One region of the Exiguobacterium sp. H66 genome, then DNA from elsewhere that is predicted to be linked to it. Evidence: predicted binding sites of a transcription regulator. Region 1 holds the regulator's gene; each other region holds the start of a gene.
The links. Region 1 encodes Rex, which represses fermentation and respiration genes when NADH is low (regulators of the CRP and FNR family bind a similar motif). Its sites were predicted from a motif close to TTGTGAAATATTTCACAA; they were not measured.
Positions count from the first base shown of each region.

Region 1 (8,225 bases):
GTGATCCCACCGAACAGCAGACCAAGTGGTCGCGCCTGTACCTTCGACCGAACTAACAGAATGGATTGGATCACTCGCTGCATGCCATTATAGGCGAGCAACGGCGTAAGAATCAAAAATCCAACTGCTGAATCCGTCAGGTGCCCGCTTCCGGAGAAGAACAGCACCGCAAAAAATACGCCCGCAATTACATACGTCCGGATTTGCCGGCTGATTTTTGTCGATTTTTGATACGTGCTTAAAGTGTTTCTCATCCGTTCACTCCTCTTGTGTGTTTCGCTTACTTACGGTAACGCTCAATCTCACGCATCGTGACGAATGCCGGATCCAGTCGTTTCGCTTGTTTGCTCAATTGGGACACAATCAAATAGGCGACGATGATCGACACAAGAAAGACCGTAAAAGAAATACCGGCGTATTGTGGAAAAACAGTCCCCACGTAAAGTGTAAAAATTGGGATGAACGAACCGATAATCGATACACGTGCCACTTTCAAGACCGTCTTTTTATAGATATCTTTCGTAAGGCGTTGCTTTAAAATCCGCAGACGAATGATTTCTCTAAGTGCGTTAGCCAAACAGAATACCGTAATCGCAAATAAGGAGAACAGCCCTCGAAAACCCGGGATGAACCAACCAACAAGCGCAAGCAGCAGAACTGGAACCGGCACCAGATGCTGAATCCTTTTTAATGGCGGTCCCAGTAATTTCAACCGTGTATTTTTTTCAATCAATGTACTCACCTTGTCACTCCTCCACTTCTTTAACATTCGCATGAATTTCTTTATCACTGACGAAGTCGGGATCGCCTGACCGGGCAATCTTTTTAAACAACCAGTCCGTAACGTAATAGACCGGTGCGAGGATGATCAGCATCCAAAGGGCAATTTTCCAGATCGACATCTCTTTCGTCTCAAGTATCACGGTGTACAGCGAACCGTACAGGACGAATTGAGTCCCGAGCCACAGCAACGATTGGTTCGTCACTTGGTCGCTTGAGAGATAACGCGCCAGGATTTTTCGTTTCTCGAGTCGAAATGGGAGATCAAACACAAGGTAAACAAGCGGTAACAGACTCAAATACATGGTCGTGCTGAAGATTTCTGTAAACGTTCCTGCTGTCGCCATCAAGGCAGCGACGACCCAACTCTTATTCTGCAATTGATTTTTTTCGGTATAAGCAACCGTCAACGCCTGTAACCGTTCCTCGCGGAGCGTTTGTTCCATCTTGAATGCCTCCCTCGTTTCAACTGTCTATACTGTCATATACTTACAGTTTACCAATTATGTTTCAAAAAAAAGAAACTTCCTTAAAAAAGGAGTTTCTAGGCTGAAACTTGAATGATGAGATAGATGACGCTATACGCAACAATTGCTAACGGAATCAGTGCGACACCAATCAACCAACCGTTCTTATCACGGATTCCGAGATACAGAACAAGACAGCCGACGATGAAGGCAATTAACGTCGTAAATGGATTCATAATGCTTCCCCCTCTTGATTACCTATTAAGAAATTTCCCATTCCCTCAAAAGGATAAACACAGAAAACGACTTCAATCGGTTCATCAACATCATCCAGGCTGTAAGCTTCTGTTTTGCCGCCACCACTATAACAAAAAACACCACTCGGCAAATGCCAAGTGATGTACATATGGAGACTATCGGGCTCGAACCGACGACCTTTTGGCTGCCAGCCAAACGCTCTCCCAGCTGAGCTAAGCCCCCTCATATTCTTGTAATCAGTATAAACCATATCGATTCACTTTTTCAATATAAAAAGAGCGCTTCCAAACAAAAACCTCTCCGTCGCCGAAACGACCGAGAGGAGACTGTTACTTATTCAACTCACGCATCAAATCCGCTTGTCTCTCAAGCTCCGCTTGTTGCTCAAGAATCAGTACTTTTTTGTACGTCCGGGCTGAAATCATGATGCTGATTTCATAGAGGACGAACAACGGTACCGAAATCATCAGATGTGACGTCACATCCGGTGGTGAGATTAAAGCCGCGATGACAAACAGCGCAAAGTACGCATATTTCCGATTTTTCCGCATGAACAATGGCGTCACGAGTCCAAGACGGGTCAAGAACATCGTCACGACCGGCAGTTGGAACAAGATACCGAACGGAATCGTCAGCCGTATTAAGAAACTGAAATAGTTTTCGACCCCGATGACTTGCTCGATGCCGAGCTCTTGCCCAAGTTCCGTCGATACTTTGAGTAGAAACGGAAGTAACCAAAAATAAGAGAACGCGATTCCGGACAAAAATAAGAAAAACGTGACCGGAATATACGTCAAGGTCGCTTTCTGTTCCTGTTCGAATAAACCGGGTCGGATGAACGCCCATAGCTGGTACATCCAAAATGGTGAAGCCAGGACGACCGCGATGATGAACGCTAAATTCAAGTACAACATCAGGGGATCGGCCACATTAAAGGCATTCAATCCGATGCCGAGCTCTTTCAGGTCCGACTGCAGAAAACGCACGAGCGGTCGGACGAGCGGAAAGGCCGCGGCGAACAAGACGACGACGATGATGAGTGACCAGACGATCCGCTTGCGCAACTCGTCTAGATGCGATGTCACACTCTGTTCTTGATCAATCGCCATAATTTAATCACTTCTCTTTCGATTCATCCTTTTTGTCTTTATCATCGTCCATGATGCCGTTTGTCGCACTCTTGAACTCTTTTAACGTCTGACCGGCAGCACGACCGAGCTCCGGTAACTTTTTCGGTCCGAAGATGATCAAGGCGACGGCACCGATCAAGGCGATGCTTCCTGGTCCAATACCGAGTGTGAACGGGATTAAGTTTTCCATTATGATTTCACTCCTTCAGCTGATTGCGAATAATGCTTCATGAAATAAACTAGTGACTGCAACTCGATCGACAAATCGATGTGATGGACCCGAACGTGGGCCGGTACGTTCAACCGCGCCGGTGTAAAGTTCAGGATTCCGGTCACACCATACTCAACTAACTCATCCGCTACTGACTGTGCGAACTGGGATGGGACCGTCAAGATGGCGACATCAACCTTGTTCGCTTCGATTTGCTCTTTCATGTCAGAGACATGATAGATAGGAACGTCTTGCGTCGTTGTTCCGACCTTGTTTTCGTCCGCATCAAACGCAACGACTATCCGAGTACTATTATTCTTTAAAAAGTTATAATTTGCAAACGCCGTTCCGAGATGTCCGACCCCGACAAGTGCCACATTCGTGACTTCATCCTGATTCAGTGTCTTTCGGAAAAACGTCAATAGATGTTGTACGTTGTAACCGTATCCTTTTTTCCCTAACGCCCCAAAGTAGGAAAAATCGCGGCGGATCGTCGCTGAATCGACTTTGACCGCTTCACTGAGCTCTGCTGAAGAGACGCGCAGTTTGCCTGAGTTATAAAGACTCTGAATGAAACGATAATATAACGGCAGTCGTTTCGCCGTCGCTTGTGGTATTTTTGTGTCTGGCCCATTCATACTGCAGTTCCCCCTTCGGCCACGTTCTGACGTGGCACCCAAATCAATGCAAAGAATTCTATTCTCTTTGATTGTAAACCACTTCACATAGACTAACAAATAATATATTCCACGGGACTCCTGCGTTTTTTTCATGATAGACTAAAGGGTGGAAGGATGGATGTTTTTATGATTCTCTTACAAGTGAACCAACTATCAAAATCATTCGGTGTTGAGCCGATTTTAGACAATATTAAACTCGAAGTGCAGGAGCGGGACCGGATTGCGCTCGTCGGACGAAATGGTGCCGGAAAATCGACACTTTTAAAAATCATCGCCGGAGAGCTCAGTCATGACTCTGGTGAAATCATGAAGAGTAAGGAAGTGAAAATCGGTTACCTCGCCCAAGACAGCGGTCTTGAGTCGAATGAAACGATCTGGAATGAAATGTTGACCGTGTTCGAGCACCTGCAAGAGCAGGAACGTTCGCTCCGTCGGATGGAGATTGAGATGGGGATGGACCATATCTTGAATGATGCTGTTGCTTACGACCGTCTGTTAAAAACATACGATCAAGCCCAACATGACTTCTCGGACGCCGGTGGTTACCAGTTCGAAGCCAATATCCGCTCCGTCCTGCACGGGATGCGTTTTTATCCGGACGATTATTCACGCCGGATCCAGACGCTATCCGGTGGGCAACGGACGCGACTCGCACTGGCGAAGATGTTGCTCCAGGCACCTGAGCTGTTGATTCTTGACGAGCCGACGAACCACCTCGACATCGATACACTCTCTTGGCTCGAAAGTTACCTGGCTGGTTACCGTGGAGCGGTCTTGATTGTCTCCCATGACCGTTACTTCCTCGACCAGGTCGTCAACGTCGTCTATGAACTGTCACGGAACGTCTGCCGGAAGTTTACCGGCAACTACACGAAGTACTTGGAACAAAAAGCAGCACTCTACGAACAAGAAATGAAGCAGTTCGAACAGCAACAGGAAGACATCGCGAAGATGCAAGACTTCATCCAGCGTAACATCGCACGGGCGACGACGACGAAACGCGCACAAAGCGTCCGCAAACGTCTTGAAAAAGTCGACCGGATTGATCGTCCGGATGGGGATGAACGCAGCACCGTCCTGTCGTTCCCGATTGAAAAACAAAGTGGGAACGATGTGTTACAAGTCACGCAACTCGCGGTCGGCTATGAAGAAGCCGTCTCAAAAGGCATCACGTTCCGCTTACAACGCGGCGAATCCCTCGCCCTCGTTGGTCCGAACGGAATCGGAAAATCGACGTTACTGAAAGTCCTTGTCAACCGGATTAAACCGTTATTCGGTGAACATCGTTTCGGGACCGGCGTTTCTGTCGGCTACTACGATCAGGAGCAAGCCGAGCTCAACGACCGCAACCGGGTCATCGATGAAATTTGGAACGAGTGGCCGTTGATGCGGGAACAACAAGTCCGGTCCGTCCTCGGTCAATTCCTGTTCAGTGGTGATGATGTCTTCAAGCTCGTTCATGAATTATCCGGCGGCGAGCGCGGACGCCTCGCTCTCGCGAAGTTAAAATTACGCAAAACGAACGTCCTCATTCTCGATGAGCCGACCAATCACCTCGATCTTGATTCGAAGATGGTGCTTGAGAATGCACTTGTCGACTATGAAGGCACGCTCCTGTTCGTCTCCCACGACCGTTACTTCATCGACCGGGTTGCGACACGCGTCATCGAGATGAATCCGGACGGTGTGACGGATTATCTCGGCGACTACTCTTACTATATGGAGAAGAAGGCCGAGAAAGAAGAAATCGCCCGCCTCGAAGCAGAGGAAGAAAAAGCAATCAAAGTCGCTGCTTCGAAAAGCATTGACAAAGATGCGCAAAAAGAAGAACGAAAAAAGAAACAACAGCTCGAACAACTCGAACAAGACATCGAACGGCTGGAAACTCGATCAACTGAAATCGAACAACTGCTTTGCGAACCGGAAGTCTTCAACGATATTCCGAAGGCGACGGCGCTGTCGGCAGAACGGGATCAGATTGATACGGACCTCCTCGAACTGATGGAACGATGGGAGAGTTTCCACTAATGCGCTCGAAAAGTTATGTCATCAACCTCGTTCAAGGGTTATTGTCCGGGGTGCTCTATTTCGTTCCGATGTATGCCGACTACGTGTCGGCCTTCATCCGCCCGGATGCCTTTAATGCCGTCGTCCTATTGTTCATCCTCATCTCGTGCATGATCGGCCTCGTGATTAAGACGTGGAGTGGTCTCTTCATCAGCCTCTTATCCGGATTAATCTGTACGTTGCTGACGACCCAGATGTTCGTTGAACTGAATGACCCGTTAATCATCAGCTATTACGGAGCCGTTTCACCGCTCGTCGCCTTTTTGATCAGCTGTCTCGGGATTTGGGCACTGGCGATTCTCTTTTTTCTACTCGATGGTTTCCAGTACGAAAAACGTCACCATGCAGAGTAACTTCTTCAGTTGTCCGACATAAAAAGGCACGTCCCGCGTTCGGGACGTGCCTTCAGCGTATAGACAAACTCTTATAAATCATGAAAATTCTACATGAGGATGCTGTCGGTTTGCACTTCCCTGTCTCGCCTCGTCTTCAAAGCGGCAATCTTCCGCGCCGCTACAGCAAAGCGATTCGAGATGGATTGCGCTCTAAACCATCTGCATGCCCGGTTTTCCGTCACGGTATTACCTAAAAAGCGTCACGTTTCGTTGACTCCTACGGGGAAAAGTGCGTTTTTAACGCACGTTCAGAGGCAGGCAAGACCCTGCTCGTTGTCCGCTAGGATCAAGGAGCAACGGCTCTTGCGCCTCGCCCGAGGAAAGCAACGAAAACAGACGCTTGATCTCCCGATCGCACGTTGTCTACAGTCTAAAGGCACGCCCCGCGTTTGGGACGTGCCTTTTTGCTTCTAAAAAATACTGATTCTACTCGTCAATTAGCCTTCAGCTCGTCGGTCGGGCAATCGTAAAGATGTCTCCGACTTTCGCATAGTCGTTACCTGCGAGACGGGCGATTGCTTTTAAACCATCCGGATCAATCCGGAACGACTCAACGAGTTCGTCCGCGACGTGATACCGGACGATTTCTCCAATCAGGAGGTTCGCCCCTTCGAGTTCAAGATGATTCGTCAACTTCAGTTCAAAACGGATCTTCGCTTCTGCGACAGCCGGAACATCAATCAAATCACTATCGACTAATGTCAAATTCGTCCGTTCGAGTTCACTTTCACCATATGCGAGTGGTGCCGCCGTTTCATTGACAGCCTCGACGATTTCTTCACTGACGATATGGATGACGTATTCCTGATTCAACAAGATGTTTTTTGCGGTATCCTTTTGTCCTTGCTCCGTCTGCTGGACGGCGATGACCAGTTGCGGCGGGTTGCTCGAAGCGACCGTGAAAAAGGAAAATGGCGCCGCATTGACGACTCCATCTGCACCTTTGGTCGTCACGAACGCGATGGGTCGAGGAATGATGCTGCCGATCAACAATTTATAGTTTTCTTTTGGACTTAAGTCTGCTGCATCAAATTTCATAAAAACCGTCCTTTTCGATCACCCGATAAGTGCTGCGAGTGAATAGTCTCCAGCTCCGATCATCGCAACGCCTAAGGCGATGACGATCAGTGCCATGTTGTATTCGTACCCGTTTTGCGTCACCCAGTAACCATTCGTCCCATGCACTTTGACGATTGCGACGATCATCGAACCGATGATCAGGAGGGCTGCAATCCACAGGAATAATCCACCGGCGAATAATAATCCTCCGACCAGTTCAGCAATCCCTGCCATCAGTGCAAGTGTTTTCCCTGGCTTCATCCCGATGGACTCAAACCAACCGCCTGTCCCTGCGATACCATGTCCACCGAACCATCCAAATAATTTTTGTGTTCCGTGTGCCGCAAATGTTAAGCCGATAATCAACCGAATCAGAAATAATCCTAAATCCATCATGTATAAAACCCCTTTTACTTAATGTTTTTTAATTACTATTAGTAACTTAATATCGATACTAAACTATCACTTACTAAAAGTAAATAGATTTGTTTTCGTTATTTTTATTACTATAAGTAAAATAATTCGTATTTTAGCGTCAAAGTGGGTATACTACATATATAAGAAAGGATGAGCGCTGATGGAGAATACACTAATTCCGACGGCCCTTTGTCCGAAAGTCGAACATGCCTTTGAAATATTGGGCAAGAAGTGGACGGGTTTGATTTTACGTCATCTCTTGACGAAGACCTGTCGTTTCAATGAAATTCAAGATGCGATTCCCGAGCTCTCTGGTCGTATGTTAACGGAACGCATGAAGGAACTTGAGGCGGAAGGTATCGTAGCCCGGACCGTCATTCCGGAACGTCCGATAAAAATTCAATACAGTTTGACAGACAAAGGTCGTCAGCTTGAGCCTGTAATTCGTTCGATCGAAGAATGGGCTGAGTTACAAGATTGACTGAAAAGAAGACATCCATGCTATGCATGTGGTGTCTTTTTTTATCTCTTTGCATTGAGAATCATTTTCATTTAGAATGAAATCGTGCCCTACCATGAAAGGATGTGTCATGTCATGAAAATCATGATCGGTTTCGTCAGCATGTCTGGCAACACGGAAGACCTCATGCACTTACTTAAATCAGTACTCGAGCAAAACGGCTGCCAGGTGCAGACGGAAGAACTCGATCAACTATATCCAAGCGACTTAGCGCAGTATGACGCCGTCCTGCTTGGTTCTT
Region 1 covers NZ_JACSMQ010000014.1:16,101-24,325, forward strand. Annotated here, with positions in the region: gene KNP88_RS15205 (hypothetical protein) at 1-254, opposite strand, end outside; gene KNP88_RS15210 (hypothetical protein) at 281-742, opposite strand; gene KNP88_RS15215 (hypothetical protein) at 747-1,226, opposite strand; gene KNP88_RS15220 (hypothetical protein) at 1,325-1,483, opposite strand; tRNA gene KNP88_RS15225 (tRNA-Ala) at 1,655-1,727, opposite strand; gene tatC (twin-arginine translocase subunit TatC) at 1,835-2,614, opposite strand; gene KNP88_RS15235 (twin-arginine translocase TatA/TatE family subunit) at 2,622-2,825, opposite strand; gene KNP88_RS15240 (redox-sensing transcriptional repressor Rex) at 2,825-3,484, opposite strand; gene KNP88_RS15245 (ABC-F family ATP-binding cassette domain-containing protein) at 3,653-5,554, shown strand; gene KNP88_RS15250 (hypothetical protein) at 5,554-5,946, shown strand; gene KNP88_RS15255 (flavin reductase family protein) at 6,433-7,026, opposite strand; gene KNP88_RS15260 (DoxX family protein) at 7,045-7,443, opposite strand; gene KNP88_RS15265 (winged helix-turn-helix transcriptional regulator) at 7,625-7,945, shown strand; gene KNP88_RS15270 (flavodoxin domain-containing protein) at 8,060-8,225, shown strand, end outside.

Region 2 (8,225 bases), on a different contig from region 1:
TTACGCGGTGTCGAGGGAGTGGCAGTGAAACGGTCAAGCATAGTATCGGCATCGGAATGAAATGAAAAACCCGAGCATTCCTGTTATCGAAATGGAATCGCTCGGGTTTCCTGTGCGTTAATTTTTGTAGTGAGTTCTACGTGACGCATTTGTTTGAACAGATATCTGCAACTTATGCACTTTTTTTATTCGGGTAAAAGGCAACGATCAATAAGAGGGTGAAGGCGATTAAACTCATCATTGGGATTGTCAAAAAACCGAAGTAGTTGACCCATTGAATCAGGCAACCATTCGTACAGAGTGCCTCGCCATCCGGGAGGCGTTCGAGAACAACGTGATAGGCAGCAACTGCCCAACCGATTCCAACATATAGTCGAACGAAAAGAGCATCGACGGGGCGATTCCGAAAGAGTGTAATGATTAAATAAAATGCCGTCGTATACATGAACAAGCGTTGCCACCAACAAAGTGGACAAGGGATGAAACCGCGAACTTCACTGAAGTACAGACTTCCTAAGGTCGCAATCGTTGAGACGATTAACATAAAATGATAGCGTGACATATGTACCTTCCTTCCTAACGTGTTAAACTAATGCCATCTTATATCATGAGGAGTCGAATCTTACATTGCAAGTGTCGGAAATGGAAATGTTGATAACTTTATCGGAAGAGCTGAATATGCGAAGAGCAGCCGAACGTCTTTTCGTCTCGCAGCCGGCACTCAGTCAACGATTGGTTGCGATTGAGCGCAGGTGGGCGACGAAGTTGTTCATTCGTTCTTCCCGTGGATTAAGCATTACGCCCCAAGGAGAAAAAGTCATTGGGCTCGCAAAAGAAATGAATCGAAAAGAATTAGAACTAAAAAGTGAACTGACTGCCGAAGAAGGGGCAGTCTACGGAACCCTTCGGATTGCGGTCGCCTCCATCATGGGTCAATATTGGTTGCCACGCGTGTTGAAACGTTTCGTGGAACGTTACCCGCATGTACGCGTCCAACTCGTAACAGGGTGGTCGAGTGAAATGATGCGGCATATGCTCGAAGAACATTTTCATATCGGCATCATTCGAGGTAATCCGGACTGGAAGGGCGTCAAGGAACGGTTGTTCTCAGACCCGCTCTATCTTGTTGATAGTGAGTTGACGACGCTTGAACAGTTGCGTAAGACGGACCGACCATTCATTCAGTTCAAAAGTGATTCGACGTACTATCAAGAAATACTCGAGTGGTGGCAGGATCGTTTTTCAAGTCCGCCTGCGCGGACGCTCGTCGTCGACCAAATCGAAACTTGTAAACAAATGGCGTTACACGGCATTGGATTCGCGATTTTACCAGAGTCAACGATTCAAGAATCGAGCGAAGTGATGCAGATTCCGTTGAAGACGTCTTCGGGTAAAGTACTGAAACGCGATACATGGATTTTATCGACGGAATCCATGCTTGAGTTAAAACAAGTCCAAGCCTTTTGGGACATCGTAAAAGAAGAAGGGGGAAGTCAGTCAGATGGAATACGCGATTGAAATGCGAAGAGAACTTCATAAAATACCTGAATTAGGATTCAAGGAGTTCAAGACGCAAGCCTTTATTTTAAATCAGATTCGCTCTTATCCTGAAGACCGCGTCAGCTACGATACGTTTGAAACAGGTGTTTTCGTTCGTGTTAAAGGGTTGACCGGAAATCGAACAATCGGTTACCGCGCAGATATCGATGGTTTGCCGATCGAAGAAGCGACGGGTCTTCCTTTTGGTTCGGAGCATCCGGGAATGATGCACGCCTGTGGGCATGACGTCCATGCGTCAATTGCGTTAGGTCTGCTTCGTCGTCTTGTCGAGTTACCGATCATGGATGACGTCGTCTTCTTATTCCAACCGGCAGAAGAAGGTCCGGGTGGAGCGGAACCGATGATTAAAAGTCCATTATTCGAAAAATATCGTCCGAGTGAAATGTATGGTCTCCATGTCGCACCTGAATATCCGGTCGGGACAATTGCGAGTCGTCCTGGCGTATTATTTGCCAGCGCGCGGGAAGTTCACATCACGATTTATGGTCAAAGTGGTCATGCTGCATTTCCACACTTGACGGTCGATACGGTCGTTGCTCAGGCTGCACTCATCATGCAGTTGCAAACAATCGTCAGTCGATCAATCAATCCGATGAATTGTAGTGTCATCACGATTGGCAAGGTCGATGCGGGGATTCGTGAAAATGTTATTGCCGGTCGAGCTGTGCTAGATGGAACGATGCGTGCGTTGAACGGTACTGACATGGAAAAATTAGAAGAACGGGTACGTGACATCGTTCGTGGAATTGAAGCATCATTTGGCGTGAAAATTGATTTGCAATTTGGAAACCGCTATTACGAAGTCGTTAATGATCAAAACGTCGTCGATAAATTTTCTTCATTCGTTAAGATGAATACAAATTATGTTGAATGCGACGCTGCGATGACGGGTGAAGACTTTGGATTCATGTTAAAAGAAGTCCCAGGCATGATGTTTTGGCTTGGAATCGATAATCCAACGTCCGGTTTACATCAGCCGACGTTGAATCCGGATGAAGAGGCGATCCCATTTGTGATTAATTTACTGGATCATTACTTCCGTGAATATGTGTAAACTGAATGAATCGTAAAAAGACTGTAGAAATGCCCTTTACTTTGCCTTAAATCGAAGTAAAGGTTTTTCATTTAGCGAGATCATCTAGTTTTCGAACGTTTTGTGAAGAAAATCACGAATAGATGTGAACAATTTGTTACATCAAACATTTAGAACAGACACAAATGATTATGTTCTCTATGATACGGATATAAACATATATAGAAGTACGTTTAGGAAGAGGGGGGCACACACATGTTCAATGATCCAGTTATGCTCAGTCGATTATTGACAGGGCTCACATTAGCATTTCACATCATTTTTGCAACGATTGGTGTAGGAGTTCCGTTGATGGTACTCGCAGCCGAGTACATTGGAATTAAACGAAAAGATCCAGATTATATTCTTTTAGCACGACGTTGGACGCGCGGTTATATCGTAACGGTAGCGGTCGGAGTCGTTACGGGGACGGCAATCGGATTACAATTATCGCTCTTATGGCCTTCATTAATGCAAGTAGCCGGACAGACGATTGCTTTGCCACTCTTCATGGAAACGTTCGCCTTCTTCTTTGAAGCGATCTTCCTTGGGATTTACTTGTACACATGGGATCGCTTTAAGAATCCATGGTTACACTGGTTAATCGGGATTCCGGTCGTCATCGGGGCAACGGCGTCAGCCTTCTTTATCACGACAGTTAACTCGTTCATGAATTCTCCGGAAGGTTTTAAAATTGTCAACGGAACGTTAACACAAATCGAACCGTTAAAAGCGATGTTCAATACGGCAACGCCAACAAAAGCGACACACGTCATTGTATCTGCTTACTTGACGGTCGCGTTCATCTTAGCAGCAATTGCCGCGTTCCATTTATTGCGTAAGAAAACATTGTCCGCAGCCGAGACGGCGTATCACAAAAAGGCACTTCGTCTGACAGTCATGGCTGGATTGATTTTCGCCTTCTCGACAGCGCTCGTCGGTGATTTTTCAGGAAAGTACCTTGCGAAATATCAACCTGAAAAATTAGCAGCAGCGGAGTGGCATTTTGAAACGACAAATGAAGCAGAACTGATTTTCGGTGGAATTTTGGATGAGCAAGAAGATGGTAGTTATGACATCAAAGGTGCGGTTAAGATTCCATACGCCTTGTCAATTCTTGCAGGTGGAGCACCAGATACAGAAGTCATCGGTCTAAATGAATTTGCGAAAGAAGACCAAGCGCCTTTATTCGTCCACTATTTCTTCGATATCATGGTATCGATTGGGATGTATTTAGCAGCGATTTCCGCCTTGTTCATACTCGCATTCCGACTGAAAAAGTTGAACCCGTATAATAAATGGTTACTGCGCGGTATTTTCATTGGTGGACCACTTGCCATCGTTTCGATTGAAGCAGGTTGGATGTACGCAGAAATCGGACGTCAACCATGGACGCTATATGGTATTATGAGAACGGCTGACGCAGCGACGACATCTACTGCAGTCGGACCGATGCTGATTCTATTCAGCATGTTGTACCTCTTACTTGGTACGATTTGTACAGTCGTATTGCTCCGTATGTTTAAGAATAATCCTGTCGGTAAAGAACTCGCAGACGATCACCATACTCGCGGTGAAGCGATGTTTGCGGACGATAAAGAATAAGGAGGGAACGAGTTGGACATTCAAACACTAGGAATAACCGTACTTTGGACGTTCCTCTATGGATATCTCATCGTTGCCTCAATTGACTTCGGTGCTGGATTTTACGCATTTTACTCGAAATATACAAAACGAGATCATTTGACGAATCGATTGATTTTACGTTACCTTTCGCCCGTTTGGGAAGTGACGAACGTTTTCTTCGTCTTCTTCTTTGTTGGTCTCGTCGGGTTTTTCCCGGACACAGCTTATTACTACGGAACGGCACTTCTCGTGCCTGCATCAATCGTACTCGTTCTGATTGCGATTCGCGGCAGCTTTTATGCCTTTGCGAACTACGGTTCGAACGATAGTATGTTCTATACGTTTCTCTATGGTGCGACGGGGCTCTTGATTCCGGCTGCGATGTCGACGACGTTGACGATTAGTCAAGGTGGCTTTATTCGTAAAACGAATGAAACGGTTGAGTTTTTAGGGACGAAATTGTTTACGAACTTTTATTCCTGGTCAGTCGTAGCACTCGCGATTGTCTCTGTCCTTTATATTAGTGCGATGTTCCTTTTGTTCTACGCAGATAAGGCGCGAGATGTAGGGGCGAGTGACTTGATTCGGAAATGGGCGCTCTTTTGGAGCATTCCAACGATCATCGTCTGTGGACTTGTGTTCTTTGGTTTAAAGAATCAAGCCGCATGGCATTATGAAAACATTTTGAATGGTAACTGGTGGTGGTTCGCAGCAAGTTTTGTGTTCTTCTGTGTTGCAGTCGCACTCGTCTACCTGAAGCGGAATTATGGAATTGCCTTTATTGCTGTCATGGCTCAATACGGAGTTGCATGGTTCGGATACGGCTATACTCATTTACCGTATATCTTATATCCGTACATCGATATCAATAAAGCGGTCGTTAACGAAACAATGGCGACGTCGCTTGTCGTAGTCTTTATCTTCGGACTATTATTATTGATTCCGGCACTCTATCTGATTTTACGATTGTTCCTGTTTGATAACGATTATGTCAGAGGCGAAAAAGTAAAAAAATAGCGAGATCTTAAACGCCTTCACGCACTGTGAAGGCGTTTATAGTATTTTAAGAAGGAATCGGGTACACTACTACTGACGAAGCGAAATCTGAAGGAGAGTTGAACATGAATGGAGAGTTTGCAGTAATTGGTTTGGGGCGTTTTGGTGGTTCGATCGTCCGTGAATTATCGAAGAATGGCTATGACGTTCTAGCGATTGATTCGGATGAAGAACGTGTCAATGAATATATGGGGATTGCGACACACTCCGTCATCGCCGATACGACGGATGAGAACGTATTGAAAAGTCTTGGAATTCGAAACTTTGATCACGTCATCGTTGCGATTGGGGAAAACATTCAAGCTTCGATTTTGACAACGTTGATTTTAAAAGAACTCGGTGTTAAATCGATCACTGTCAAAGCGACGAACGATTACCACGAAAAAGTATTGCGGAAAATCGGTGCTGACTTCATTGTTCACCCGGAACGTGACATGGGGGTTAGGATTGCGAACGGTCTGATGAGTTCGAATATTTTGGATTATCTTGACCTGTCTCAAGAATTCTCAATCGTTGAAATCAAGGTAAGCGATCGCATGGCAAACAAAACGTTGATTGATCTTGATTTACGAAGTAAGTACGGCGCGAACGTCGTCGCCATCAAACGGGGAGAAAATGTCATGATTTCGTTACAAGCTGATGAAGTCATTGAAAAGGGCGACTACCTTGTCGTCATTGGAGAAAACGAAGATTTGGATCGTCTCGAACGAGCCATCCATAAAGTAAAAAGCTGAGGGATCTCCTCAGCTTTTTTTTGTATCCCTTTTAAATTAATTGGAATTTTTTTAAACCGTGCGCGATGCCGTCTTCAAGAATGTGTTTCGTGACGAAGTCGGCGGCGGCTTTTGTTTCGTCTAATCCATTGCCCATCGCGATGCCTGTTCCGACGTAGCGGAGCATCTCGAGATCGTTCAGTGCGTCACCGAAAGCAAACGTATCTTCACGTTTGATATCCGTTAAACGGAGGAATTGTTTAATTCCATCGGCTTTCGACGATCCGGCATTGATGACGTCCATCGCTTGTGGGTGCCAGCGAATGAAATCGAATGCTTGGTAGTTTTGCGTATAAATCGATTCTTCTTCTGCCTGGCAATAGACGAGGGTTTGGAAGATATCGTGCGTCTCGTAAGCTTCTTCACTATAAGCAGGGAGGGGAATATCGAGCGCGCCGAGTGACGTCGCGACGGTCTCGTCTGTTTGACGCGTCGTGAAGCCTTGTTTCTCGCCGAGATAAACAAGTGTGTGCCCATTCTCTTTTGCACGTGATGTTAAATGTTTCAAATCATCGACGGGTTGCGGACGTTTATAGATGACTTCATTTTGATGAACGACGATTTGACCGTTGTAGCCAATGACGGTATCGATGCCGAGTTGCTCACGGACGCCTGACAGCATTGCAGGACCACGCCCGGTCGCGATGGCGACGTAAACGCCGTTTTCCTGTAGTTGTTTGATTGCCTGTTTTGTCGATTCCGGTATGAAATGACCATCGTGAAGCAAGGTTCCATCGATATCGAAAAAGACGACTTTTTGATTTGCCATGGTTTCACCTTCTCTATTTAATTGGCTGAATAGCCGTTTACAAATGAAAGTATAGCATAGCGCCTAGGTTCAAGCAGATATCAGTTGTTGAATAAGGATGAAAAAATGAACCGTTTTCGTGTATACTAATCTAAGGACAAAAAACAATGGACTGATAAGGAGTTGCTAAGTATGATTTTTAAAGTATTTTATCAACCGCTTCGTTCGGAAGCACCAGTAAGAGAACGGACAGAGGTTATGTATGTTGAAGGAGAGAGCATTCGTGACGTGCGAACATCGATTGATCATCTCATCAAAGACATTAATGTTGAATTCATCCGCGAAGTAAGTGGAGAATTCCTAGAGTACGAAAAACAAAGTGTTGACTACAAGGTAGCGACGTTCGCATGAAGTTCGTCAAAAACCACCAAGCAGCCGTATTCGCACTCGGCGGTTTAGGAGAAATCGGGAAGAACACATATGTGGTTCAATTCCAAGATGAAATCATCGTCATTGATGCAGGGGTCATGTTCCCAGAAGATGAATTGCTCGGAATCGATTATGTTATTCCAGATTACACGTATTTAATCAAAAATAAAGATAAAGTCAAAGGTGTGTTCATTACACACGGACACGAAGATCATATCGGCGGACTTCCTTTCTTATTAAAACAAGTGAACTTACCGATTTATGCGGGGAAAATTGCCCTTGGTTTAATCAAGGTCAAATTAGAAGAGCATGGTTTATTACGGACGGCGGAACTTCATGAAATTGATGAGGACTCGATCATCAAGTTCCGGAAGACAAGTATTTCATTCTTCCGGACGACACACTCGATTCCAAATTCGTTCGGTGTCGTCGTAAAAACGCCACAAGGCAATATCGTCCATACGGGGGACTTTAAGTTCGACTTCACACCAGTTGGGGAGCCTGCTGACTTAGCGAAGATGGCAGAACTCGGAAAAGAAGGCGTACTTTGTCTCTTATCTGACTCGACGAATGCTGAAGTTGAAGGATTTACGATGAGTGAACGGGTTGTCGGTGAAACGATTTCGGATGTTTTCCGGAAAGCAGATGGACGAATCATCTTTGCGACGTTCGCCTCGAACATCTATCGTCTCCAACAAGTCGTCAATGCCTCGGTCGAAGCAGGACGGAAAATCGTCGTCTTCGGTCGAAGCATGGACAAGGTCATGATGATTGGACAAGAGCTTGATTTCATCAAGGCACCTAAAGGAACAATCATCGAACCGAATGAAATGAAACGGTATAAATCGAATGAAATTACGATTCTTTGTACAGGTTCGCAAGGAGAGCCGATGGCAGCGTTAAGCCGAATCGCCAATGGGACACACCGTCAGATTTCAATCATTCCCGATGATTTGGTCAT
Region 2 covers NZ_JACSMQ010000001.1:443,398-451,622, reverse strand. Annotated here, with positions in the region: gene KNP88_RS02330 (protoporphyrinogen/coproporphyrinogen oxidase) at 1-28, shown strand, start outside; gene KNP88_RS02325 (disulfide bond formation protein B) at 173-562, opposite strand; gene KNP88_RS02320 (transcriptional regulator CcpC) at 628-1,518, shown strand; gene KNP88_RS02315 (N-acetyldiaminopimelate deacetylase) at 1,502-2,614, shown strand; gene KNP88_RS02310 (cytochrome ubiquinol oxidase subunit I) at 2,849-4,237, shown strand; gene KNP88_RS02305 (cytochrome d ubiquinol oxidase subunit II) at 4,250-5,275, shown strand; gene KNP88_RS02300 (potassium channel family protein) at 5,380-6,048, shown strand; gene KNP88_RS02295 (Cof-type HAD-IIB family hydrolase) at 6,080-6,856, opposite strand; gene KNP88_RS02290 (DNA-dependent RNA polymerase subunit epsilon) at 7,028-7,246, shown strand; gene rnjA (ribonuclease J1) at 7,243-8,225, shown strand, end outside.
Region 2: a site for Rex is predicted at 2,715-2,732, ahead of KNP88_RS02310 (cytochrome ubiquinol oxidase subunit I). Genes of this name have one in related genera too.

Region 3 (8,225 bases), on a different contig from region 1:
TTGCGGAATGCCCGCGTCAGCTAAAATCGTCGGGTTGACAACTAAAATATAGGCCATCGTGATGAACGTAATGAACCCGGCTTGGATTTCACGTTTCACGGTCGTATTATGGGCAGAAAGCTTAAACATAAATAGAGAACCACCTTCGATGAGTTTAATTGAAAAACGAACATTAACGATACTATATGATTATTCATTCGGAATCAAGGATTATTTTTTAAGTATATTATGGATAACATGATCTATAAACCAGCGTAAGCGCTAAAAGGAAGTGGATGTAAGCGGATACAGTTGTGCTATACTATTTATTAGAAGAAAAAGGGTGGAAGGTGGCAAAATGAAGAGCATCCGGACGCGTCTTATAATACTGGTAGCCCTCGCTATCTTGGTTCCGACAACACTTGCTACAACTGCTTCTTATATATACGTACGTCAGCAAAACATTGCAGAAGCCGAGCGTTCGAGTTTAAGCGCTCTTCAACGCGGAAATAGTCAAATCAGTCATTATATGGAAGACGTGAAACGGTTATCAACAAGTCTCTACGCTAATCGTTCATTGATGAATATTATGAATGCTGGTGCCGATGCTGAGCTTGGTGAGTCAGATAGTGTCGTCGCTCGTTCCTTACTCGGTCTCTTTTTATCAAGACAGGATGTTGAACAAATTCATTTTGTAATTTTAAAAGGGTACTCGGAATACTCTGTCTATAATATGAAGACTTCCGGTCGTGGCAAATTTGATTGGTTACAAGAGACTGATTATTTTCGATTGATGCAACAAGAAAATGGTTGGTTGATAGACCCGGAACATGTGATTACAGCATATAATTCTCGGACGATGATTCTTGATGAAAAAGAAGTCGTCAGTTTTCGTTACCGGATTGATCGCGTCGAAACGAGTGAACCCATCGGCTTTTTGTCAGTAGACATTCCAGTTCGGGTATTTGAACAACAACTACAGCTGTTTGAAAATTCACCGGACGAATCATTATGGTTAATGAGTGGGAATCACTTAATCGCGAAGACAGGAACGACATTACCGGTGACGACTGAAAAAATGACTGGAAAAAGTGGGAGCATGCACGTCGGTAGCTCGTTCATCGTGTATGTGAAGACCGAAAAGCAAGGCGTGCCGATTACACTGATCAAGAAAATTCCTTATGCTTCTGTCATCAAGGGAGCAAATGAAACGGCAATCATTTTATTGGTGATTGGTTTAGTGTCACTTCTATTAATGATTATGGCGGCAAGTCTCGTCGCACTCGAAATTACAAAACCGATTAAACAATTGACGGCAAATGTCTGGCGGGTCGAGCAAGGGGACCTCTCCACACGTTTTGTCGCGACGACAAATGATGAAATCGGTTTATTGAATCGCCAGTTTCAACGAATGGTGCACCGGATGGATCGTTTGATTAAACGAGAATACCGGTTAGCACTTGAAAATCGGACGAACGAGCTACGTGCGTTGCAATCACAGCTCAATCCACACTTCTTATTTAATGCGCTACAATCGATCGGAACAACGACGTTGCAAGGGGACCGGAAAGTCGCGTACCGTTCGATAACCGGTCTTTCACAAATGATGCGTTATTCGATGAACAACGAACAGACGATTGTCACATTAAAGCAAGAAGTCGACCATCTTCAAGGGTATATGCGCTTACAACAACAGCGTTTCCCAGAAAAATTTCGTTATATCGTCGATGTCCCTTGGCACATGAACCCGATTGAAGTACCAAAAATGATTTTGCAACCGTTCGCTGAAAATTACTTTAAACATGCCTTTAATCAGCAAAGTGATGCGTTAGAAAATTACTTGGCGTACAAAATTAGAACCGATGGGGACCAACTGATCATTAGCGTCGAAAACAGCGGACCGATCATGTCTGAGGCAGATCTTGAGATGATTAACCAAAAAATGCGGGCACATCGCGCTCCTGAAGACCGGCAAACATCTGGCATCGGCTTACACAATATATACGAACGTCTTCAAATTTTTTACGGTGAACGCACAAACATGACGCTCCAATCTCCAATAGAAGGTGGATTCAGAATCACTATCCGAATTCCAATCGAACAGGAGGAATTGTAATGAATGTACTAATCGTTGATGATGAACAACACGTTCGTGACGCTGTAAAGTTACTTGGTGAATGGGGTGACTGGAAAGTATCGCATATTTTTGAAGCGGAAGATGGAGCAGCTGCGAAAAAAATTTTAAATGAAGAAAAAGTCGGATTGATGCTGACCGATGTTGAAATGCCGGGAGTAGACGGATTAAGTTTATTAGAATGGACAAAAAATCATCATCCAAAGGTCGTCACGATCGTGTTGACAGGGTATGATGATTATACGTATATGCGTCGTGCGATCTTACATCAATCGTTTGATTACTTATTGAAACCGATCGATCCAGATGTTTTAAATGATGCGCTTTCCCGAGCGATGGAGCTGATTTGCCCAGTTCAAGAGCAGGGAGAGGCGATTGATCAAATTGCGAAGTATATCGAGACACATTATGCGGAAGAGTTAACGCTCCAGCTCATGAGTGAGCGCTTCTACTTAAGCCGAGAATATATATCAAGGCGCTTTAAACAGCGTTTTTTGGTTAACTTATCGGATTATATCCAAACGATTCGTCTAAATCGGGCAAAAGAATTGCTGGGAGAGACGAATGCCCGTATATATGAGATTGCCGTTGAAGTCGGGTATCAGGATGATAAATATTTTCGAAAAGTATTTAAGAAGCAATTCGGCATGACACCGAATGAGTTTAGAGAGTTGTTATCTATTTAATTAAACGAACGTCAAGGAGGAAACGTACATGAGCGTACACATTAATGCAGCAGAAGGTCAAATCGCAGAAACAGTTTTACTTCCGGGAGATCCTCTTCGCGCGAAGTACATCGCCGAAACATTTTTAGAGGACGTTGTTCTTTATAATGAAGTGCGTGGGATGTATGGCTTCACAGGAACATACAAAGGGAAAAAAGTATCCGTTCAAGGAACAGGTATGGGTGTTCCGTCGATGTCAATTTATGCAAATGAACTCGTTCAATCGTATGGTGCAAAAAACTTGATCCGTGTCGGTACAGCGGGCGGGATTACACCGGATGTAAAAGTACGTGACGTCGTCATCGCGATGAGTGCTTCACACGACATGGCTCAAAATCGTGTCCGTTTCAATGGATTAGATTATGCGCCGACAGCTTCATTCGAGTTATTGCATAAAGCGTACACAATGGCACAAGAACACGGAATCGACGCAAAAGTCGGTCAAGTCTTCACGACGGATCAATTTTATCAAGATGATTTCCACCACTACAAAAAATGGGCGGACTTCGGTTGTCTCGCAATCGAGATGGAAGCAGCAGGTCTCTACACACTCGCTGCAAAACATAAAGTCAATGCTTTGACGATTTTGACGATTTCAGATCACCTCCTAACGGGAGAAGAAACAACGTCTGAAGAACGCCAAACGACGTTCAATGATATGATGAAAGTGGCACTTGAAACAGCAATTCAGCTGTAATCGGTCAGATGAAATAAGACGATGCGGATGGTAAAATCACTGTCTTCATGAAACGAACACAGCAGGACTCGCGTTTCGAGTCCTGCTTTTTTGTCTAATCACAAAGAAGAGGGAGCATACGATTGAATCATTGCTCATTCGCTATGATAGAATGAGGAAAAGATACCCTAGACCATGAGGAGGAACACGAGATGGAATCGACGATGACTGAATCAACTATTTCGAATCTTGTTCAAACGCAACGTAATTTCTTTAAGACAGGTGCGACGCGAAGTGTTGCGTTTCGTCTAAGTATGTTGACGTTTTTAAAGCAAGCGATTGAAACGCATGAAGAAGCAATTTATGAGGCATTAAAAACGGATTTGAATAAAGGACGTCAAGATGCGTTTACGACGGAAATCGGATTCGTCTACGGCGAACTCGCACGGATGGAGAAGAAACTTCGCCGACTTGCTAAACCAAAACGAGTCGGGACACCGTTGTTACATATCGGGTCAAAAAGTGACATCCATTATGAACCATACGGAAACGTGCTCGTCATCGCGCCGTGGAACTATCCTTTCCAGCTCGCTGTTGCACCAATCATCGGGGCGATCGCTGCCGGAAATACGGTGGTCTTGAAACCATCAGAACTAACACCAAACGTCTCGCGTGTTCTTCGTGAAGTCTTTGAAACGGCATTTCACGAACGATTTGGACTTGTCATCGAGGGGGATGCGGACGTCAGTTCAGCTGTTCTTGAAGAGAAGTTTGATTACATCTTCTTTACGGGGTCGACGCGTGTCGGAAAAATCGTCCATCAAGCAGCGGCGAAACATTTGACACCTGTCACGCTGGAACTCGGCGGGAAGTCTCCGACGATTGTTCACCGTGATGCGAACTTAAAGCTTGCTGCAAAACGGATTGCTTGGGGCAAATGGTTAAACGCAGGACAGACGTGTATCGCCCCTGACTATGTTTTTGTCCATGAAGACGTCCGCGAGGAATTTTTACGCTTGATTGAAAAGGAAGCCTTTGCCCAGTATGGTAATGGTGTTGGTGTGAATTCTTACGTCAAGATTGTTTCAGACAGTCATTTGGATCGATTGAGTGGCTACTTGCCCCAAGGTGAAATTTTATTTGGCGGTCAAGTCGATGCAGCGACGAGAAAGATGGCACCAACTGTCATGACGGACGTTGATCCAGAAAGTCCGTTGATGCAAGAAGAAATCTTTGGACCGATTCTTCCAGTCTATTCTTATCGTGAAGTGGAAGAGGTCATCCGTTTCATCAATGACCGTGATAAGCCGTTAGCGCTCTATCTCTTTACAGAGAGTGAAGCTGTTCAGCACCGTGTACTCGATCGTGTGTCATTTGGTGGTGGGTGTATCAATGATACGTTGATGCATGTTGCGCAACATAACTTGCCATTTGGCGGGGTCGGCGGAAGTGGTATCGGTGGCTATCATGGGAAATTCAGCTTTGAGACGTTCAGCCATCGTAAAGGAGTCGTCAACAATACGACGAAGTTCGATTTGCCGTTCCGCTACATGCGCTCGAATACCGATTCAAAATGGATGCGTTATTTATTATAAATGGAACTTTAACGGAGCCAAGAGTAGATCCAATCGGTCTACTTTGGCTTTTTTTGTTTATTTAATTTGTGAAATAGTGAACAAAGTTTGACAATCTTTTGAAAAAACGCTATTTTCCCTTGTGATGTTCTATACTGAAGGCAGAAGCTACGGAAAGGAGAATGCGAGATGCTTACTTGTGGGACGACAGAAGCTAATACGTTCGTGTTGTCGAGTGAGACACGTGAATTACTTGAAGAGTTCATGACTGAGGTATCTTTTAAAAAAGACTCAATCGTCTGTTGGGAAGGGGAAATGAACGATAAACTTTTTTATGTGAAACAAGGTGGTGTAAAACTATCAAAGCTCACGAAAAAAGGTAGCCCGCTAATGATGTTCTTATATTTCAAAGGTGACTTATTTGGTGAATTCGATGTCGGAGAAGCATTTCCAAGCTCCTATAGTGTCGAAACGATGGAGGACAGTGTCATTGGCTTCATCTCGAAAGCGACACTCGAAGATTTGATGAAAAAAGATGGAACATTCGCATTAGATATCATGCGCTGGCAAGCCTTGATGCGAAAACAAACGGAAACGAAGTTACGTGACCTCTTATTGTTCGGGAAACAAGGGGCACTCGCTTCGACACTCTTACGACTGATCGCGATGGACGGAAAAAAAGTCGATGACGATTACGTGATTTCGAAGCGACCGTCGGATACTGAACTCGGTCAGTTGATCGGGGCACCACGTGAAACGGTCAACCGGATGTTTTCGCAGTGGAAAAAAGACAATGTCATTTCGATGACGACGACTAAAATCATCGTTCATGATGCGAACTATTTACGCGATCTTTGCCACTGTGAAGGGTGTCCTGTCGGTGTCTGCCGGATTTAAACTTAACTTGAGCGGTAGCTTACGGAGCCATACGTTGGAGCTGACTTGAAAGTCGCTCCAACATCATCCTTTTGATGGAACCGCAACACGTTAAACTTTAGAAGAACTTATCAACAGTCTAGGATCACATTCTTTTTGAATGCGGTCCTTTTTTGTGTCGCATAACAGTAGCAATTCAAAATATGTTCAGTACGTAACAAGTTGTGAACTTTATGTGTGTTTTATAAAAGAAAAGCGCGAAATCGTCACAATTGGTGTGACGTTTATCACATATTACGAAGGGTGTCTTTTTCTAAAATAAAGGTAGGTTAAGTCACCGATTCAACGACGGAAGGGAGCTACTGATCATGCGTCAGAAATCAGATACAGAACTGAAGGGAACGTTTATCGCTGTATTTATCGTTGCCGGAGTCATCATCGGAATGTGGGGATCAATCTTTTTATTATTCACTTCAAGATAAGGGGGAATCAGGGTGCATATTCATCGTTTAGAAAAAATATGGTTAGTATTCGGTTGTATCATGTTGGCAGTCTTTTTAATCATCATTGGCGTATCAGCATTCGCTTCTGATAATCAACCACCGTCGGATGCAACATTGATTGACCCGACGCAAGTCGATCAGACGAAGCCATTTGATAAACCGGGTCTAAAAAAAATTGACGACAATAAATATGAGGCCGTCATGGTCTCACAAGCTTTCCAGTTCACACCGCAAGACATGATTATCAAAAAAGGCGCGACCGTCGATTTTCTAGTGACGTCTAAAGATGTCGTCCATGGATTTGAAATCGTCAAGACGAACGTCAATATGATGGTCGTTCCCGGACATATCAATTCAATCGAGTACACATTCAAAGAAGCTGGCGAATATTTAATTGTCTGTAACGAATATTGTGGATCGGCGCATCACATGATGTCGACTAAGATTAAGGTGGTGGAATAAATGAATGCGATTTCGAAAAAATTAATGGAGTTTGAGATGGAGCGGGGAATCCCCGCAGGAGAGATTGGATTAAAAGAAGCAAAACTCGGATTTGCCTACGTCAGTTTTTCACTTGTGGCGTTACTGATTGGTGGACTATGTGGTCTACTACAGACACTCGTCCGTACTGGAGTTATTCCAGAAATTGCTGGCGTCGGTTATTATGAATTGCTGACGGCTCACGGACTAATGCTTGCGATTGTCTTTACGACATTATTCATATTTGGACTTTTATTTTCATTTTTAGGACAGTCGTTCGGGCGTTTTGAAGAGTTTCCGAGACGCTTGGGCTGGGTTGGATTCTGGTTGATGATTGTCGGTGTCCTCCTTGTCACATGGATGGTGTTAGCAGGTGAAGCATCCGTTCTCTACACATTTTATGCACCGCTGAAGGCACACCCTGTTTTTTATATCGGACTCGTGATCTTTGTTGTGGGAACATGGGTTTCTTCTGCCGCAATGTTCCGGATGTACGCGGATTACAAACGAGAACATAAGGGTGTCCATCCACCGCTCCAAGCCTACATGAGTATCATGACCGCTTTGTTGTGGGTCATCGCCACGCTAGGTGTCGCAGCAACGATCCTCTTTCAACTCTTGCCGTTGTCACTCGGTTGGACGGATAAGGTCGGGATCGAATTATCCCGGACATTATTTTGGTATTTTGGTCATCCGCTCGTCTATTTTTGGTTATTGCCAGCGTATATCGTTTGGTATACGGTCATTCCAAAGATTGTCGGGGGTAAGATTTTTTCAGATGCTTTAGCACGGATGTCATTTTTACTGTTCTTATTGTTCTCGTTCCCTGTTGGTTTTCACCATCAGTTGCTCGAACCCGGTATTTCAGCATTTTGGAAGTACATCCAAGTCGTCTTGACGTTCCTTGTCATCATTCCTTCATTGATGACAGCATTCTCGATGTTTGCGACATTCGAACTAGCAGGTCGTCGTCAAGGTGCGACCGGACTATTTGGGTGGATCAAGAAAATGCCGTACCGGGATGTCCGTTTTCTTGCACCGTTCGTCGGCATGTTGTTCTTCATCCCGGCTGGAGCCGGTGGTGTCGTCAATGCTTCCCACCAATTGAATATCGTCGTGCATAACACTTTATGGGTGACAGGTCACTTCCATATCACAGTCGGGGCTGCAGTCGCGTTGACGTTCTTTGGAACGGCCTATTGGCTTGTTCCATTATTACGAGGACGGACCTTAACAAAACGGATTAATACAATTGGTCTCATCCAGACGGCGACGTGG
Region 3 covers NZ_JACSMQ010000006.1:149,313-157,537, forward strand. Annotated here, with positions in the region: gene KNP88_RS11335 (NCS2 family permease) at 1-129, opposite strand, end outside; gene KNP88_RS11340 (sensor histidine kinase) at 338-2,095, shown strand; gene KNP88_RS11345 (response regulator transcription factor) at 2,095-2,799, shown strand; gene deoD (purine-nucleoside phosphorylase) at 2,828-3,535, shown strand; gene KNP88_RS11355 (aldehyde dehydrogenase) at 3,727-5,109, shown strand; gene KNP88_RS11360 (Crp/Fnr family transcriptional regulator) at 5,278-5,985, shown strand; gene KNP88_RS11365 (cytochrome C oxidase subunit II) at 6,333-6,446, shown strand; gene KNP88_RS11370 (cytochrome c oxidase subunit II) at 6,459-6,929, shown strand; gene KNP88_RS11375 (b(o/a)3-type cytochrome-c oxidase subunit 1) at 6,930-8,225, shown strand, end outside.
Region 3: a site for Rex is predicted at 6,240-6,257, ahead of KNP88_RS11365 (cytochrome C oxidase subunit II). Genes of this name have one in related genera too.

Region 4 (8,225 bases), on a different contig from region 1:
AAGTACGTTTTTTCCAAATTGAGGGTAATGAATTATATAGTTAAACTGTTACTTTCATTAGACAGGAGGTTTTCTCATGTCAAAAGCGTTCAAACGAATGACAGGAGGAATCGTCATTTATTTGATTATCTCGTATACCATCCTTCTTTTAATTCCAAACTCATTCGTCTTACCCACAGCCGTCTTTTCAAGCTTTGTCGGGTCTTTATTGATTACGAGTGCCGCCATTTTATTTTATAGAAAAACACCTTCACCAGAACTTAAATGGATCCTCATTGCTGTAAGTGCTTATTTCATCGGAGACTTAGGTGGAGTTGTCAGTGGTTACTTTTCGCTCACGTCTGTCAATTTGAACGTCCTACTCGACTTTCCCTATACAATCCATCTCTTGACGATTACCATTTTTTTATTCCGTCTTTTGGATATTGAACATTTCCGTTCACAAAAGCTTTTAATTCTTGATTCATTGACACTTTTTACTGTCGCGATGATTGCTGGATACTTGACGATTTTTAAATATATCCCCGAATACACAAGAACATTTGCGGAGCAGCTCAGCTGGGATATCTATTCATTCTTGACCATTCTCCTGACTCTTTTCTTTTTCTTACTCTATGCTTCCGGTTTAAAGAGACCGGTCTCGTTGTTCGCTTTTAGTTTTTTGATGGGTGGAACGTTTTTGTTAGGTATGATCAACTTTTTATTTTACAGCTTTTTATTGAACGATTTTACTTTTTACGCGATGCTTTTATTACCGCTCTATCCGTTGAGTAGCTACTTTTTCATTAGTTTCCTAGTAACTCGTCATTTACCGATTATCGCTAAACAACAATTATTGTTACTTCGGATTGAACAAATTCTTCGTCCTTCTTTTTCATACATCTTACTATTACTGTTAATTACCTATGTCACGTTTTCACCTGTCACGACACGCTTCTACTTCATCACAATCGCGACCACTTTTTTACTGTTCTTAACGCGGCAACTTTTTTCTTATCGCGAAAATGTACGCCTTTTACGAGAAACGACTTCGCTACAAGAAAATTTGGAAACCATCGTTTCACAGAAAACGGAGTTACTTCGGTTACGCGAACAAGAATTCAAGGCACTGTTTCTCTCCTATCCGCAAATGGTACTTGAAGTAAATCAAGCGAGTCACATTCTATCCGGAAATCCTGCAGCCATTCGAGAAGGATGGATGGAGAAGTCATTGAAAGACGAACAGGTCCGTCTTTTCAAACAAGTAATGGAGGCGCTACATGCCAATAAAGGGGTCCCTTCCTTATCAAAAACGTTTTATATCCCCCATGACGAAGAGGACCTCATCTACACGATGACGTCGATTTGTATAGCCGATCAAGAACGTGTCTTTATCATTTTATCCGACGTCACAGAAGATGTTCGCCAAGAACAATGGTTGGAGAAATTAGGAAATCATGACGCTTTGACCCGTTTACCGAATCGGCGCTTTTTTGAAGAACAATTGCAAACTCTCCTCCCTACCATACGACATGGATCGTTATTGTTTGTTGATTTAGATGGTTTTAAAGCTATCAATGATACGTACGGGCATGATGCTGGAGATTTATTACTTCAAGAAACCGCAGGCCGGCTACAACAACTAATTCAAGGAGAGGAGCTTGTCGCCCGTTTAGGAGGAGACGAATTCATTTTATTCACCGTTCGAGACGAAGATGAGACGACTGCATTTGCGAGTAAGTTGCTCGCATCACTCAATGAGCCGTTTTATATTAAAGATCAAACGATGTCTGTCACACCGTCCATCGGTATTTCGCTTTATCCGAGTGATGGAAAAAGTTCGAATGTCCTTTTGATCCGCGCAGACGAAGCCATGTATCACATTAAAAATACGAACAAAAATAATTTTCAGTTCGCCGCTCAACTAAAACGCAACTAGGAGGAAACGCATATGCAACGATCCCCCTACTTCATCAGATGGTTCCCTTCTCTACTAATCATCTCTTTGATTTTAATTCTCTATTCATACACGCAAGGCTCATTCATGAACCACCTTGTCGAACAAATTCTAGAGTACTTGTCGTTTCTTTTAATCGGACTTTTCATCCTCATCGCCTATAAAAAAGAACGGTCACTCGTCGTGCCTAGGCGAAAATTTTGGATCATCGCCTTCATCTCACTTATCTTCTCGCTAGCTGCTTCGATTTTTGAAACCATTAACTTGTTCAGTAATACGCTGTCTTTTCCGAACAGTTATAGCTTAATTTGTTTCTCCATTTCGCACTATATATTTTTAATCGGACTTTTTTACCGGATTGCTTCGCAAAAGAGTTTTTCACAACATCTGCTTGCATTCGTGGATGCTCTAATCATCGTCTTTTTTTTAGGACTTGCTGCTTTTCATACATTAAGCGAACTGGCCGACCCGACAGCTAGTACGTTCCCGTACGATATGATCGTCGTCCTCAACACTTCACTCGGATTGTTTGTTCTCTTCTACTTCTTTTTTGTTCAAGAAACACACTGGGTTTCCCGAACGACGTTATCTCTACTATTTTTATCACTGTTCATTCGTGGTATGTATGAAGTATCTGCTGTATACTTTCCGGATTTCACGGAACAATATTTAGTCTTTTCTCCTGTATTGATTCGCCTTGCTCAAAGTGCGGCAATCTTATGGCACCTTGATCACATCACTGAAGGTAAACAAGCGTCTCCTGTCGTTCAGAGAACTTGGCTGCCTTTACTCGCAATTCCACTATTTTTACATTATGTCATCGAACTCGAAGGTAAAAAAATTGATGTGTTCATCATCTTATTGTTACTAATCATTCGACAAATCATCATCGCTCGGCAACATACGTTGCTTGTGCAGAAATTAAACGAGCGAAACGAACAGTTAGCCGAACGCATCGAACACCGGATCCGGCAAATCAAAGAAAGTGAGCAACAAGTCCTGCCACTGTTTTCAAGTCATCCTGATCCAATCATCCGCTTTGATCAAAACGAAACAGCGACGTATGCCAATCTTGCGGCTCAAGCAACGTTTAAGCTTTCTGCCTTGTCAATCGAAGTACCCACTCACTCAGTCTTACATCTTCAGTCTTCCTTACAGCTTGATTCCAAGCGTTATCTCGATGAATCCGACCGCCAATATGAATTAACAAAAATCCCCATCCACATCGCTTCAAAATCGACCGGTCATTTCTTAGTCTTACACGACGTAACAGAACAAAAGGAGCGGCAGCAACGGATTGAATACCACGCGTTTCATGATGTTTTAACTGGTATCGGTAACCGTCGTTCGCTCGAACGGACATTCTTATCGATTGACCAGTCCGTAAACTATCTGGCGTTACTTGATTTAGACGGTTTTAAATTAGTCAACGATACGTATGGGCACGAAGCTGGTGATTATGTCTTAATCGAAGTTGCTCGTAGAATAAGTCTAGACCTCGAACGCGAAGAGTCAGTTTACCGGCTGGGTGGTGATGAGTTCACCTTGCTAACTTCAGCGAAAGATGAACTTTCACTCCGACGTCGCTGTAAACATTTCTTACAATTATTGCGTCGCCCTTATGTTTATAAAGGGCAAACGTTACATGTCTCGGCCAGCATCGGAGTCGCTCCATTTTTCGAAAACGATGATTTAGAAAGTTGGCTGAAACATGCTGATCTCGCCATGTATCGCATCAAAAACCGCGAAAAAAACGATATTGCGCTGTACCATCAAGATTTTTAAACGAACAAACGCCCATTCACCCTAGCTTAGGATTGAATGGACGTTTGTTTTTTGCTGCTATGCTTCAGGTCGTGGTGTAATGTTTCCCTCTTCGATATCGAGTAATAAGTCAATCAACTCCGCACAAAATTCAGGATACTGACGCAATAGTGCGTCGTCACCGACTTCATCGACAAAATCAGCTAAAAGAACACGCACTTCAGGTACAAGTGCTCGTGCAACCTTCATATAGGCGATTGCGAATCGCCATTTGCCTGAAATGTAGAGAAGTTTGCCGACTAACAGATCGCCAACCGCAACGTCAATCTCTGTCAAATCGGTCTGATACGTTTGTTCCGACATGATGTCGAAGACGCCGTCTTCTTTTACAAGGAAAAGCGACGGAACAGGATCGGCCAGTCCTCTTAAGGCACGATACAGACTTTGAGACATGTCTTCTTTGACTTGTTCTAAAAAACGACCATGCGGTGTTTTCCCTTGTTCATCGGTCTCATAAAAAATGGCCCAATCGACGAACAAGTCTCGGAATAACTCAGCATCTTTTAAATACCAACGTCCTTCCGTCGCGATTTCTTCGATAAATGCGACCCAATCGGTGCTTCGAGCAGTGGCTGCTTCTTGATATAAAGTTTTGAGCGCTGTGTTCATCTCTGCTTCGGATACAGTCGTCGGAAACGGGATAATCTTTCGCTCACTTTTCATCGTGTTGGTCCTTTCCGGTGTGGTTTCGCCGGACTTTTAAGTGCTTCGGGTTCCGTGACTTCACGTTTTGGAATCAATTCCCCGCCATAAATCTCCATTGGTTCAATTTCCACACCCATTTGTTTCGCTAATGTTTTCAGGTGTTTTAAATCATGATCCGTGACGAGCGCAAGGACCATACCGGACGCGTTCCCACGCCCTGTTCGACCTGAGCGGTGGACAAAATCATCAAGGGATTCCGGTAAATCATAATGCACGACATGCGTGACGGCATCAATGTCCAGACCGCGTGCAGCAAGCCCTGTCGTGACGAGTAACGGAAACTCTCCCCGTTTATATGAACGTAACGTCTCCATTCGTTCTCTTTTCCCTTTTTCGGCATCTAAAATCCGGTATTTCAGCGAAAACTTGCTTAATTCACCGTTTAACGGACCGAGGAAAGAACGGTTGTTTATAAACGTCAACACTTTGACCTGTTGCATATTAGACAGGCGACGTAACATTTCCGGTTTCAGACGACGGGATGTTTCGATGTAACCGAACTTGACTTGCGTCGTCTCCGTCCGTTCAACTCGGATGACTTCTGGATCATTCGAAAGTGTCCGTCCCCATTCTGCTGTCCGTTCAGGTAATGTTGCTGATACGAGTGCTAACTGGCGGTCACGAAGCGCACTGTTCGCGATGCGCGTCGCTGATGCACTCATTCCACTTTCGTAGATTTGATCAGCCTCATCTAAAACAATCAATTTTACTTTATGCATCTTCAACTTTTTTGAATCAATCAACTCAACTAAGCGTCCTGGTGTCCCGACAATGATTTGTGGTTTTTTCTTGAGACGCTCATATTGACGTTTTAACTCAACGCCACCGATGAAAGCACCTGACTTAATCCCACTTCCTTGGGCAAATAATTGGATGACTTGATGAATTTGCATGACCAATTCTCGTGTCGGTGCCGTAATCGCGACTTGAACGTGTGGTTCATTCGGATCGATGCGCTCGAGGGCTGGAATGACATAAGCGAGCGTTTTCCCAGTTCCTGTCGGCGCTTCGACTAAGACATCTTTACCCTCACGGATTAGAGGAATGGCTTGTTCTTGAACGGGCATCATTTGTTCAAAGCGTGCTCGTTCCCACGCTTCATTAATAAAAGGTTTAGTAAAATTCATAACGTATCTTCTCCTACTCTCTTGTCTATCATTCTGTTACATATTCGAAACGATCATCGGTTTCAGTTTTAATACCGCGTAACGTCTGTGTATATTCATTTCCAGAATCGATTAACCGAATATGAAAAACGATTTCTGTCTCATTTTGTTGATCTGTACTTAACACTTCGAAACCTTGCGCCATTCGATCTTGCAGCTCAACAGCAAGTGTTTCAAAACCAGCAAGTACAGGATAAGTTGCTCTGACATCGATTGGGCGTCGAACTAATCGTGCGAGGTACTTTTCGTCGTAACCGATAAAGTCCTCGAAATCAAAATCATCTTCAAACCGGAGCCAAAACCCGTCGTCTTCAAACTCGGTGATCATCCCGATCCGTTCTGTTCCTTCAGTTGATACTTTTAGGGAAACCCAGTCCCCTGTTCGATAGTCTGCTTGCTCTTTTAATGGCGAAAACTCCATTCACTCCACCTCCACGTTCTATATTCCCTTTTTCATTGTCAACGATACGTCCTAAAAATACAAGGTAGCGCCGCGTGACTTTTATCACACTAGCTTCTGTCTCTATCCATTCCACTACAAATTAATGATACAGCTACAGAAAAATCCTTTCACAGCAGTCTTTTTCTGTTTTTGGAACAAGGGACACTGACTGATACAATTTACTGTGAAGTAAGTCATAGCAACACTTTTACATTTGTTAAAAGATTCACATATACGTAAAACCTCTATCCCGAATTGTTTGTTACACTATTCACATAAGAGATGTATCAAGAACCGCTGACCTTACTAATGAAGGAGTGTTGATGATGTTACTTGAAAAAACACAAGCATGGCAACGATTCGAAGGTGGAGAATGGATGGAAAAGATTGATGTCGCTGATTTCATCCGGCGCAATCGCTCAGAATACACAGGAGACGATCAGTTCCTCGCCGGTCCGACCGATGCAACCAACACGTTATGGCAACAAATCATGCAGTTAACAGAAGAAGAACGGGTCCGTGGTGGTGTCTATGCCGTTGATGCCTCGACTCCATCTTCAATTCTTTCGCACGGTCCAGGTTACCTCAATCCTGAACTCGAAAAAATCGTTGGTCTACAGACCGATGAACCATTCAAACGTTCGATTCATCCGAACGGTGGTATCCGAATGGTCAATGATGCCTTAGAAGCGTATGGTTTTAAATCAGATGACACTGTTACACAGATTTTTAGCGAGTACCGTAAAACGCATAATCAAGGGGTTTTCGATGCGTATACGCCCGAAATGCGTGCTGCCCGTAAAGCCGGTATCATCACTGGACTTCCTGATGCTTACGGTCGCGGACGGATCATCGGTGATTACCGTCGCGTCGCCCTTTATGGAACAGCTCACCTCATTGCTGCAAGAAAAGCGGATTTGAAAGCACACGGTGGATTTTTATCAGAAGCGATGATTCGTGATCGCGAGGAGATGAACGAACAACTCCGCGCCCTTCATGAACTGACAGAACTCGGTAAACGTTACACATGTGACTTATCACGACCAGCTGAAACGGCCCAAGAAGCATTCCAGTGGGTCTATCTTGCTTATCTCGCAGCAATCAAAGAACAAAACGGAGCAGCGATGTCGCTCGGTCGCGTTTCGACCTTCCTTGATATTTATATCGAACGTGACTTGCAAACGGGTCGATTGACAGAAGAGAGCGCGCAAGAACTTGTCGACCACTTTGTGATGAAACTTCGAATCGTCAAGTTTCTTCGGACACCCGATTACAACGAACTCTTTTCCGGTGACCCGACGTGGGTAACAGAATCAATCGGCGGCATGAGTGAAGACGGTCGCTCGAACGTCACAAAAAGTTCGTTCCGCTTCTTGCAGACACTCGTCAACCTCGGTCCGGCACCTGAACCGAACTTAACCGTTTTATGGTCACCAAAACTTCCACGTGGTTTCAAAGAATTTTGTGCGAAGATGTCCATCCTGTCTAGTTCGATCCAATATGAAAATGATGACTTGATGCTTCCGATTTATGGTGATGATTACGGGATTGCTTGTTGTGTCTCAGCAATGAAAATCGGTAAACAAATGCAATTCTTCGGCGCCCGGGCGAACTTAGCAAAAGCCTTACTCTACACGTTGAACGGTGGCGTCGACGAAAAACTCAAAATTCAAGTCGCCCCTCCTTCCGACTTGATTTTAGATGACGTGCTCGATTATGAAACCGTCATGGCCGCCTATGATAAACAATTGGATTGGTTAGCTGAGCTCTATGTCAATACACTGAATGTCATTCACTTCATGCATGATAAATATAGTTATGAGCGCATTGAAATGGCACTCCACGATCCTGAAATTTTACGGACGATGGCTTGTGGGATTGCCGGATTATCCGTTGTCGCCGATAGTCTGTCAGCGATTCGTTATGCTAAAGTCACACCAATCCGAGATACGGATGGCATTACAGTCGACTTTAAAATCGAAGGCGATTTCCCGAAATTCGGAAATAACGATGATCGTGTCGATCAAATGGCCGTCGATCTCGTCGAACTCTTTATGGAAAAAATCCGGAAACATCCAACGTATCGTGATGCTTTACCAACCCAATCTGTTCTGACGATCACGTCAAACGTCGTGTACGGTAAAAAAACCGG
Region 4 covers NZ_JACSMQ010000006.1:166,491-174,715, reverse strand. Annotated here, with positions in the region: gene KNP88_RS11445 (GGDEF domain-containing protein) at 77-1,918, shown strand; gene KNP88_RS11440 (diguanylate cyclase domain-containing protein) at 1,931-3,721, shown strand; gene KNP88_RS11435 (hypothetical protein) at 3,779-4,423, opposite strand; gene KNP88_RS11430 (DEAD/DEAH box helicase) at 4,420-5,592, opposite strand; gene KNP88_RS11425 (hypothetical protein) at 5,621-6,052, opposite strand; gene pflB (formate C-acetyltransferase) at 6,400-8,225, shown strand, end outside.
Region 4: a site for Rex is predicted at 6,288-6,305, ahead of pflB (formate C-acetyltransferase). Genes of this name have one in related genera too.